2 regions of the Variovorax boronicumulans genome follow, and region 2 is predicted to be linked to the other one. Evidence: predicted binding sites of a transcription regulator. Region 2 holds the regulator's gene; the other holds the start of a gene.
What was found. Region 2 encodes sigma-54, which starts transcription at its own class of promoters, with help from an activator protein. Its sites were predicted from a motif close to TGGCANGNAANCTGCTTT; they were not measured.

Region 1 (5,744 bases), on a different contig from region 2:
CAGTTCGTCGCGGCCGAACGAGAGCGTGAGCTTCGCGTCGCTCGGCGCGTTCCAGCGGCCCTGGCCGACGAAGTTGCCGTCGCGGTACAGCTGCATCGGGCCGGCCGGCCACACGCCCGCGGGCTGCGCCATCTCGGCGACCAGGAAGGCGCTCGGGTCCACGCGCGGGCTGGTGCGTGCGGCGAGCTGCGCGGTGTCCTCATGCTGGCCCAGCGCCAGGGTCACGCGCTGGCCGTTGGAAGGCACGTCGATGCTTTGCGGCACGGCAAATTCGGTGGCGAAGCTGTTGTCGAACACGCTCACGTCGAACAGCGGCTCGCGCACGCGCTCCATGGCCATCTTGCGATCGGCGGCAATGGCGGCCGGGGCGGCGGCAGGCATCGGCGCGGCCATGTACGCCGACTCGGCATTCACGCGCGGCGGCGGCTCGATGCCGATGCGCCATGCGCTCGGCGTGCGCCCCGTGGTCTCGCGGCGTGGCTGGCCGGTGGACAGCACCAGCTTCACGCCGCGCCAGTCCTCGCCCGTGGCCTGCGCCACCAGCGCCTGGCGCTCGATGCGCACCTTGCGCGTCGTGGTGTCGAGCAGCGCGCGGTAGCTGGGTGTCCAGCCGGGGCCGTTGACCTGGTAGCTGAGCTTCACGTCGGCGTCGGCACTGGCGGCCAGCGTGACGGTCACGGCCGTCACCTGCGCGCCCTGGCCCTGCGTGCGGCCGCGCTCGGCCAGCAGCGGCTTGAGCTGGCGGTCGAGGTCGGTCTGCTGGCGCTGGATCTGGTGCTGCTTGAGCAGCGCGTCCTGGCCCGAACGGCGCATCGCGTCGGTCACGGCTGTGAGGTTGCGCGCGTCGATCGGCGCACGCGCGCCGGGGCCCGACTCGCCGCCCGACAGCCCCTTGAGATAACCCGTGACCATGCCCAGCGCATCGGTCTCGGCCTGCAGCGCGGCCTTGCGGTCTTCGAGTTCGCGGATGCGGCCGTCGAGCGCGCTGGTGGCGCAGTTGGCCGAGAGCTCGCGCGCCTCGCTGAGCACCGAGGTCTCGCCCACGCGCACGGCCGCGCCGGCCGACACCTGCAGGCTCTGCACGTCGAGCCCGGCCGGCAGGCAGGCGAAGGTGACCGAGCGGCTGCCCGCCGCGACGCGCGCCACGCGCTCCACCGTGGCGCTGCCGGGGTAGACCTTCACCTGCGTGATGCGCGAGGCATCGGCCTGCAGCTGTGCATGGGCGCCGGCGCCCGCGGCCAGCCAGAGGGCAGCGACGGCGGTGGCACGCAGGAGGGGGCGGGCGGAGAACGGTGTGTGCATGGAAAGCCTTCCGGAAGAAAGTCGGTGACGAATCTCCGCTTCTACGGACGGGGCGGGCGAACGGGGTTAAGGCGTCGCAAAGTTTTTTTCATGACGCCGGTGTGACGCGGGCGCGCCGCTGTCGCGCAAGCATCTGCCGGCGGCGAACCGGTCACCCAAGAGACGGTGCGCGGCGGCTCCGCTTCCTAGAGTGGGTCTTGCCTTCCATCCACTCCCCAGAAAGGACACCCCCCATGCTCGACACGATCCAGGCCATCAACCGTTCGGCCGCCTTCAATCGCTGGGCCGGCTTCGACGTCACCCAGGCCGCCGACGGGCAGGCCGAACTGCGCATGAAATGGCGCGAGGAAGACATGGGCCAGTACACCGGCTTTCTGCACGCGGGCATGATCGCGGCGCTGCTCGACACCGTGAGCGGCTTCGCGGCCGCCACCGTGGCGGGCCGCGTGCTGGCTTCGCACTTTTCCATCAACTGCATCTCGCCCGCCATCGGCGAGGCCTTCGTGGCGCGCGGGCGCGTGGTGAAGGCGGGGCGCAAGCAGGTCTTCGTCGGGGCCGAGCTGTTCGCACAGCCCGAGGGCCAGGGCGAAGACAAGCTCAAGCTCGTGGCGACGGCGAACGCCATCCTGGTGCCGGTGGACGAGGCGTCGACGACGCCGAAGCCGAAGCAGGCGGCGTAAGCACCACGGCAGGCTCGGCCTCGGGCTTGCGCTTCAGCCCGAACAGCGGGCGCAGCCAGCCGATGCGGCGGATCAGCCCGTCGGTCAGCAGCCAGCAGCCGGCAATGGTCACGGCGACCAGCGCCACGGGCTCCCACACCGGGCCCAGCGCCAGCGGCACCAGCAGCGCCACCCCCGCGACGATCAGCGTCTGGTGCAGCATGTACCAGGGGTAGACCGACTCGTTGGCCCAGCGCAGCTAAGAGAACTGCTGAGAGATACGTGCGATCAGCTTTTTTGCAACGAAGCCATTGCTGCGTTCAAATTTGAAGAAAGTGCTATCTAGACTCTTTGCGCCCATTTAGTCGAATTACAGCACGCGAATAGCGAATTGTCCTTCTGGAATTAGTACCTTTGAAGGTGGTGTGTTAATCGTAATCGAAGGCAGATTATTTCTGTGCCAAATAAGTCCCATGGTAATTTCTCGAAGCCCTGCATTTAGTTCGGATATGCTGATTTTTGTTTTTACTTCTACTTGATGGGCTATTTTATTTCTCGTCTGTATGCATGCGGAGAAGAATTTTTCCTTCGGTATCCCTCTAATTTCGGTGGGGGTCTTGAGTGTTTTTGCAAACCTGGTTAATGCGCTGCTAAAGGATTCCTCTTGCAGTGCCGATAGAGCGCCGGATAGGGATTTTGCCTCCATGGCATCCATTGGTGCTCTTTTTCTGACTGTTGATTGTTGGATTCTTCGCTGAAATTGAATTAATAGTTTTTTTGTTTTTTCGCTGCGCGACTTTCTTTCTATTAGTTGCTCTATTGCTAGGTAGCTGGTTAAGAACGACGCTTTTTCTGATGCTTCTGTTGTTCCCAATCCAAGAATGTGGAGCGCAATTTCAGATGGTGCATCTAGCTTTACATCTATCGGCCAAATCTTACTAATGGCTTCGAAAACGTACAACGGATCACTCGAATTAACCTCAAGATTGCCTCCGATAATTATTTCTCCATGAAGTCCATCATCGGGATATGTCTGCACACCCCAAATTGTATCGATAATCACGCCACCTTCTTTTGAGGCCATGTCCTTTACAGCTGTTGAGACTGATGCTGATTGTTTATCGCCTTGGGGCACAAGTAACCCCAGTCCGAGTAGAGCATTTAGAACCCGGAGTTTTATCCGTAGAGCTTCTCCAGCATCACGCGCCGCCTTCTCAGTTGGGAAGCCGCCAGCTTCAAAATGAAATGCTGTAGCCTGTGAAAGTGAGTTTGCATTCCTCGCGAATAGCGACAAAGCAGTTCCATCGGGTAATGTGTGAAGGTGCCGATCCGCTATCACGTTGAACTTGCCAGCACGGCTGGAGCCAAGGCATAGCCTGAAGCAGTAAGCGGTGGGTTTGGAATTTTTCATGCACGTAATTTAGTGGAGATTTAAATAGACTGTAGCGAGTTTCGTCTCGGTTGAGACTACATAAATACCTGCGCTGCGGTGGGTAGTAGAAGCCCAAGCGAAAAGGGTCTTTATCCGTGGCGCCACCGGCGGCCCGCCCCGCACCTTTTCTCGTGCGCAAGCTGCGCCGCGAATTCCTCATCGCCGCCACCGACATCGACTGGCTGCAGGCCGAGGGCAACTACGTCGGCCTGCATGTCAACGGCCATGACTACCTGCTGCGCGCCACGCTCACCGACTTCCTGACCCAGCTCGACCCCGCCACCTTCGTGCGCGTGCACCGCAGCCACGCCGTGAACCTGGGCCGCATCAAGGAGATCGAGCCGCTCGACGGCGGCGACGCCCGGCTGCACATGCACGACGGCACGAGCGTGCCCTGCAGCCGGCGCTACCGCGACGCGCTGCGCGGCGGCGCAGGCTGATCGCTGCGGCGTCGCGTTCCGATCCGGTGCGCACCCAGCGAAATCGGCCCATTCCTGGGTCGTTTCGCACCATTCAAGAGCCTGCAGGCACCATTTTTGCTTTCTTGCGCCGGCACCCCGAGCCGTTCGGGTGCGACGCACCAAATCAAACCAAAAACCTGCAAGAAGCTCTCATGGACGCACTCAAACAGGGCGCTGACGCGCTGTTCATCCTTCTCGGCGCCATCATGGTCCTGGCCATGCATGCCGGCTTTGCCTTCCTGGAACTGGGCACCGTGCGCAAGAAGAACCAGGTCAATGCGCTGGTCAAGATCCTGGTCGACTTCTCGGTCTCGACCATCGTGTACTTCCTGGTGGGCTACGGTGTGGCTTACGGCACGCATTTCTTCGTCAGCGCCACCGAACTGTCGGCAAGAAGCGGCTACGAGCTGGTGAAGTTCTTCTTCCTGCTGACCTTCGCGGCGGCCATTCCCGCCATCATTTCGGGCGGCATCGCCGAGCGCGCCAAGTTCTGGCCGCAACTGATCGCCACCGCGGTGATCGTCGGTTTCGTCTATCCGCTGTACGAGGGCATCGCCTGGAACAAGGCCTTCGGCATCCAGGGCTGGATCGCCTCGGTCACCGGCCACGAGTTCCATGACTTCGCCGGCTCGGTCGTCGTGCACGCCGTGGGCGGCTGGCTCGCGCTGCCGGCCGTGCTGCTGCTGGGCGCGCGCCGCAACCGCTACCGCGGCGACGGCTCGCTCAGCGCCCACCCGCCGTCGAACATCCCGTTCCTGGCGCTGGGCGCGTGGGTGCTGTGCGTGGGCTGGTTCGGTTTCAACGTGATGAGCGCGCAGAGCATCGACAAGATCTCGGGCCTGGTCGCCGTCAACTCGCTGATGGCGATGGTCGGCGGCACGCTGGTGGCGCTGGCCATGGGCAAGAACGACCCCGGCTTCGTCTACAACGGCCCGCTCGCCGGCCTCGTGGCCGTGTGCGCCGGCTCCGACCTCATGCACCCGCTGGGCGCGCTCGTGGCGGGCGGCGTGGCCGGCGCCATCTTCGTCTTCATGTTCACGCGCACCCAGAACAAATGGAAGATCGACGACGTGCTCGGCGTGTGGCCGCTGCACGGCCTGTGCGGCACCTGGGGCGGCATCGCGGCGGGCATCTTCGGCACCCAGGCGCTGGGCGGCATCGGCGGCGTGAACCTGTGGGCGCAGCTGATCGGCACCTTGCTCGGCGTGGTCTGGGCGCTGATCGGCGGCGCCGTGGTGTACGGCGTGCTCAAGGCGACCATGGGGCTGCGGCTGTCGCAGGAAGAGGAGTACGACGGGGCGGACCTGTCGATCCACCATATTTCGGCGACGCCGGAGCGGGAGGTGAATTGGTGAGGGCGATGCGGCTCAGGACATGAGCCGCATCGGGGGATTTGCGGCGCACGGCACGAATTTGCCAGCTGTAGCAAACTTGCCGGCGGCCCCCGATCCCACCTGTTCACCACCCCATGACCCAATTGCCCCCCGCCCTCGAAGTCCTCCCCCGCGACCTGACCGCCTACCGCGAGGGCAACGTCGGCATCGACTACGTGCACCGCTTCGAGTCCGGCAAGCCCGGCCCGCACGTGCTGATCAACGCGCTGACGCACGGCAACGAGATCTGCGGCATGACCGCCGCCACGCACCTGCTCGACACCGGCGTGCGCCCGAAGATCGGCACGCTCACCGTCAGCTTTGCCAACGTGGCGGCCTACGAGTCCTTCAACGAGGCGCTGCCTTTCGACAGCCGCCAGTTGGTGCACAACCTCAACCGCGTGTGGTCGCCCGAATGGCTCGACGGCAGCGAGGACAGCCCCGAGCTGCGCCGCGCCCGCGAACTGCGCCCGGTGGTGAGCGCGGCCGACCACATCCTCGACATCCATTCCACGAG
Region 2 (5,744 bases):
AAGCGCTTGAGCAGGCTGCCGCGCCCGGCCGGGAACGGGTTGAACAGGCGCAGCTCCACGTTCGGCGTGGCGGCCAGGCCGAGCAGCAGCTCGTCTTCGCCGGACGTGTACAGGTCGTCCATCAACAGGCGCACGCGCACGCCGCGCTGGGCCGCATCGCGCAGGGTGCGCAACAGGTAGCGGCCGGTCTCGTCGTTCTCGATCTGGTAGTACTGCACGTCGAGCGTGCGCTGCGCGCGGCGCGCCAGCTGCAGCCGCGTGTCGAAGGCGAAGTCGCCGCCGGGCATGAGGCGAAAGCCGCTGAGGTCGGGGTCGGGCTGCGAGGCCAGCGCGATCTTGCCGAGCGCGGTGTCGGCCGAGACGGCGATGGCCTTGGTGGGCGGGCGCGGTGCGTCGTCGGGCAAGGTGGCACAGCCGGCGAACAGCGATGCAGCCACGAGGGCGAAGACCCAATGCCCCCAGCGCGACAGCAGGCGACGGGTCATTGTGGGCTTTCTACAGGGCTTTGCGCAGGTTGGCCGGTGCGATGCGCAAGGCTTCGCGGTACTTGGCGACGGTGCGGCGCGCGCACTCGATGCCCTGCTCTTTCAGCATCTCGGAAATCTGGCTGTCGGACAGCGGCTTCTTGATGCTCTCGGAACTCACGAACTGCTTGATCAGCGCGCGCACCGCGGTGCTCGACGCATTGCCACCGGTCTCGGTGCCCAGCGCCGAACCGAAGAAGTACTTGAGCTCGACCGTGCCGAAGGGCGTGGCCATGTACTTGGCGGTGGTCACGCGCGAGATGGTCGACTCGTGCAGGCCCAGCTCGTCGGCGATCTCGCGCAGCACCAGCGGGCGCATGGCCAGCTCGCCGTGCACGAAGTAGCTCTTCTGGCGCTCGACGATGGCGTTGCTCACGCGCAGGATGGTGTCGAAGCGCTGCTGGATGTTCTTGATGAACCAGCGCGCCTCCTGCAGCCGCTGAGACAGCGCCTGGCTGCCTTCGCCCTTGTGTGACTTGAGCGCGCCGGCGTAGATGTCGTGCACGCGCAGGCGCGGCATGACCTCGGGGTTGAGCATGACGCGGAACTTCACGTTCGTGCCGCGCCCGGTCTTGGTGACGATCACGTCGGGGATGACGATGTTGCGTTCGACGTCGACGAAACGGCGCCCCGGCTTGGGTTCGAGCCGCGCAATGACCTGCAGCGCCGAGCGCACCAGGTCTTCGTTGGTGCGCGTGAGCGTGGCCAGGCGCTTGAAGTCGCGCCGCGCGAGCAGCTCCATGGGCTGCTTGCAGATCGCGATGGCGGTCTTGCGGATGAGCGCTTCGGCCTCGGTCTCGTCTTCGCTGGCGAGCGCCTTCAGCTGGATGCTCAGGCATTCGCCGAGATCGCGCGCGCCGACGCCCACCGGCTCCAGGCTCTGCAGCAGGCCCAGCGCCACCTGGAAGTGGTGCACGAGGTCGTCGAACTGGTCGTTGTCGTCGCCCGCCAGGCCCGAGGCCAATGCGGGCAGCGAGTCTTCGAGGTAGCCGTCGTCGTTGAGCGACTCGATCAGGAAGCGCAGCGCGGCGCAGTCGTTTTCATTGAGCCGCAGGCTCAACGCCTGGCGGTGCAGGAAGGACTGCAGCGACTCCTGGCTGCGCGCGAGTTCGGTGGCATCGGCACGCTCGTCGTCGCCCAGGTTGTTCTGGCGCGCGGGCGCATCGCTGCCCCACTCGCTGTCGTCGGGCGCCATGTCGACGGTGCCGTCGCCTTCCCAGTCGGGCTCGCGCTCGGCGATCTCGGCGGCGGGGCCATCGGTGTCGGGGGTCGAGGTGCTGGTGTCACTGGACGTGGAGGAAGTGCTGGCGGCGGACGGCGTGAACTCGGCCTCACCCTCGCCCGCGTCGTCGCGCGGCACCGGCGCGTCGGCCGTGTCCAGCCCGAATTCCTCGCGCGCCGCTTCTTCCGCGGTGCGCTCGAGGAACGGGTTCTCGTCCAGCATCTGCTCCACCTCCTGGCTCAGTTCGAGCGTGGAGAGTTGGAGCAGGCGAATGGACTGCTGCAGCTGTGGCGTCAGCGCCAGATGCTGCGAGACGCGAAGGGACAGCCCTTGCTTCATGGAGACCCGACCCTCCCTTACATGCGGAAGTGCTCGCCCAGGTACACCCTGCGTACCTCGGCGTTGTCGACGATCTCCGAGGGTGTGCCTTGTGCCAGCACGTGCCCGTCGCTGATGATGAACGCGTGATCGCAGATGCCCAGCGTTTCACGCACGTTGTGGTCGGTGATGAGCACGCCGATGCCGCGCTCTTTCAGGAAACTGATGATCCGCTGGATCTCGATCACGGCGATCGGGTCGATGCCGGCGAAGGGCTCGTCCAGCAGGATGAAGCGCGGCTGGGTGGCCAGCGCGCGTGCAATTTCAACGCGGCGGCGCTCGCCGCCCGACAGCGCGAGCGCGGGCGAATCGCGCAGGTGGTCCACGCGCAGGTCGGCCAGCAGGTCGGCCAAGCGCTCTTCGGTGTGCTGCTTGGTCAGCGGCATCATGCGGCCGTTGGCGTCGGGCTCGCGCTGCAGCTCGAGCACGGCACGCACGTTTTCCTCGACCGTGAGCTTGCGGAAGATCGAGGCCTCCTGCGGCAGGTAGCTCAGGCCCATGCGCGCGCGGCGGTGGATGGGCATGTGGGCGATGGGCTCGCCGTCGATGGTGATCTCGCCGGCGTCGGCGCGCACCAGCCCGACGATCATGTAGAACGAGGTGGTCTTGCCCGCGCCGTTGGGGCCGAGCAGTCCGACGACCTCGCCCTTTTGCACGTCGAGCGAGACGTCTTTCACGACCGTGCGGCTGCCGTAGCTCTTCTTGAGGCCGCGCGCCACGAGGCGGCTGCCCGGAATGCCGTCGGCGGTCTGGGTTCCTGCGGTTTCGATCACTTGCGCCCTTCCCCTTCGGTGCCGCCCAGCGTGGTGCTCGGGCGCAGCCCGGCGCCGGGCGCGGGGGTGGGTGCCGGGGCCGCGGGCTTCTTGCCGCCGGCTGCCGGTGCGGAACCGCCCGCTGCCGGGGCCGCGGCGGCCTTCGGCGTGAGGATGGCCTTCACGCGGCCGCCGCCGCCCGCCGAGACGCCGGCGTTCGGCGGCACGAGGGAGCCGTTGACGGTGTAGGTGTCGTTGCTCTGGTCGTAGACGATCAGCGCGCCGCTGCTCTCGTCGTTGGCCGTGGCGCCGATCAGCCGGCGCATGACGGCACGGCGGATGAACTTGACGTTGTCGGCGCGGCTGTCGTACTCGATGACTTCCGACTCGCCCTCGATCCACTCGTCGCCGGCGTTGCGCTTCTGCTTGTAATAGGCCAGCTTGCCGGGCGCCGCCGTGACCACGCCGTACTGGTAGCCCTCGGCGTCCTGGCGCACGTCCAGCCGCGCGCCGCGGATGATGATCGTGCCCTTCGTGACCAGCACGTTGCCGGTGAACACGCTGGTCTGTTTCAGGTCGTCGTAGCGCATCGAGTCGGACTCGATGTTCATCGGCTTGGTGCGGTCGGCGGTTTCGGCCAGGGCGCCCGAGGCGGCACCGGCCAGCAACAGCGCACCGAAAGCCAGGCGGCCGAGGCGACGAAGGGTGGGGAATGTGGGGATGGAGGGCAATGTCATAAAGGCACGAAACTTGCTCTGAAACATTGTATGCGTGGGATGGCAATTGCCCACCGCCGCCAATGAAAAAGCCCGCCGAAGCGGGCCTTGCATTCGACCGAAGAACCAGGTCGTCGGGTCGGTCAGCCCTTCTTGGCTTCGCCGATGAGGAAGGTCGCGACCTGCAGCACCTTGGACATGCTGCCGGCGGTTTCGCCGTCCACATACCAGCGGCCCGCCACGGCCAGGGCCGGCACGCCGGCGACCTTGTAGGCCTCGGTCTGCTGCGCTGCGCGGCGGGCCTTGCTGGCCACGCCGAAGGACGCAAAGGTTTCCTTGAACTTGGCGCCGTCGAGGCCGGCACGCTCGGCCCAGGCCTGGATGTTGGCGTCGCCGTTCAGGTTCTGGCGCTGCGCGTGGATGGCGGCGAACACCTTCGGGTGGTACTCGTCGAGCTTGCCCATCGCTTCGAGCGTGAAGTACAGGCGCTGCTTGGCTTCGACGTCGTTGCCCACGAAGGGCACGGGGATGCGGCGGAACGCCACTTCCTTCGGGGCTGCCTTGACCCAGGCTTCGAGCGAGGGCTCGAAGTCGTTGCAATGCGGGCAGTTGTACGAGAAGAACTCGACCACCTCGACCTTGCCGGCCGGTGCATCGACGGGCACGCGCTTGTCGAGCACGAGGAAATCGGTGCCGGCCTTGGGGGCGCGCTGGGCGTGTGCCGGAACGGCAGCCAGCGAAAGCAGCCCGATCGAAGTGGCGGCCAGCGAAAAGTCACGACGTTTCATGGAAAAGGTTCTCCTGTGGGTACCGCAGTACAGAGCCGGCGCGCCGCCGGGAGTTCCCCATGGACGGCGCGACCGAGGCGCTGGAATTGACAAACGAGTGCGGCGAATGCCGCGCGGGCGAGAGCTTAAAGGCTGTTCAAGAAAGGCGCTGACGGGTCAGCGCTGCACGCGCACCAGCGCCGATTCGAGACCGCCGCCGTCGAGCCGTTCCTTGAGCCGGTCGGCGTCGTCCTTCTTGTTGAACGGGCCGGCGCGCACGCGGTAAACCGTGCGACCGGCCTGCTCGCGCTCGGTGACCTTGGCCTCGACGCCCATGAGCGACAGCTTGGCGCGCTGCGCCTCGGCGTCGTCGGTGGTGCGGAAGGCGCCGGCCTGCACGAAGTACATGAAGGGGTCGGCACCCGACGGCGACGGCGCGGCGGCCGTGTGGCTCGGCGCGGCGGACGCGGTGGTCGTGCTGCCGCCTGCGCGGGCCCGGGCGAGGTCGCCCAGCGGATCGTTCGACGGCGGCAGGGCGTTGGCTTCGGCCGGCACCGGCGCGGGGCGCGCCGGCTTGGGCGCCACCACCACGGGGGCCGGGGCGGTGACCGGCGGGGTGACGGTGGTGGGCGCCGTGCCCGGTGCCGCGGTGACGGGGGCGCCGGTGATCGGGTTCACCGGACCGGTGGCCGTGGCGGCCGGTGGCGTGGCCGCCGGCTTGGGCGCGCCGGCCTTGCCGGCCAGCGGCGCGTTCGGGTCCCAGTCGCGGTTCTTGCGGGCTTCGGCTTCGTCCTGTTCGGCACCGCCGCGTTGCGTCTTGTTGACGAACGGGATCGGCACCTTGGTGACGTAGACCGCGATGCCCAGGGCGACGCCCAGACCGAGCACCAGGCCGATGATCAGCCCGATGACGATGTTGCCGCGTTGTCTGCTTGTCTTCTTCATGTTCAGAGGGTGATTCACATCTTGCTCGGCGCACTGACGCCGAGGATCGCGAGGCCATTGTGCAGCACCTGCGCGGCCGCTGCGACGAGTGCGAGACGCGCCAGCTTGACCGGCTCGTCGTCCACCAGGATGCGCTCGGCATCGTAGTAGCTGTGGTAGCTGGCCGCGAGTTCGCGCAGGTAGAAAGTCACGTCGTGCGGGGCGAAATCCTTCGCCGCCGCCGTCAGCATGGCCGGGTACTTGGCCAGCAGCAGCATCAGCGCCTGGGCCGCCGGACTGTCCAGCGGCGACAGGTCGACCGCCTTGAGCGCGGCCGCGTCGCCGCCCCAGGCCGCGAGCACCGAGCAGATGCGCGCGTGGGCGTACTGCACGTAGTACACGGGGTTGTCGTTGTTCTTGGTGACCGCCAGGTCGACGTCGAAGGTGTATTCGGTGTCGGG

Region 1: the regulator sigma-54 is predicted to act here: its motif matches at 3,919-3,936, upstream of VHAB30_RS04695 (ammonium transporter).

What each region holds. Positions count from the first base shown of each region.
Region 1 is NZ_BKDH01000001.1:983,395-989,138, forward strand. It holds gene VHAB30_RS04670 (DUF4139 domain-containing protein) at 1-1,302, opposite strand, end outside; gene VHAB30_RS04675 (PaaI family thioesterase) at 1,536-1,982, shown strand; gene VHAB30_RS04680 (hypothetical protein) at 1,900-2,184, opposite strand; gene VHAB30_RS04685 (hypothetical protein) at 2,332-3,372, opposite strand; partial or broken gene VHAB30_RS04690 (LytTR family DNA-binding domain-containing protein) at 3,492-3,833, shown strand; gene VHAB30_RS04695 (ammonium transporter) at 4,007-5,209, shown strand; gene VHAB30_RS04700 (M14 family metallopeptidase) at 5,323-5,744, shown strand, end outside.
Region 2 is NZ_BKDH01000003.1:122,473-128,216, forward strand. It holds gene VHAB30_RS23270 (phospholipase D family protein) at 1-485, opposite strand, end outside; gene rpoN (RNA polymerase factor sigma-54) at 496-2,085, opposite strand; gene lptB (LPS export ABC transporter ATP-binding protein) at 2,103-2,897, opposite strand; gene lptA (lipopolysaccharide transport periplasmic protein LptA) at 2,894-3,613, opposite strand; gene VHAB30_RS23290 (thiol:disulfide interchange protein DsbA/DsbL) at 3,736-4,380, opposite strand; gene VHAB30_RS23295 (SPOR domain-containing protein) at 4,537-5,304, opposite strand; gene argS (arginine--tRNA ligase) at 5,319-5,744, opposite strand, start outside.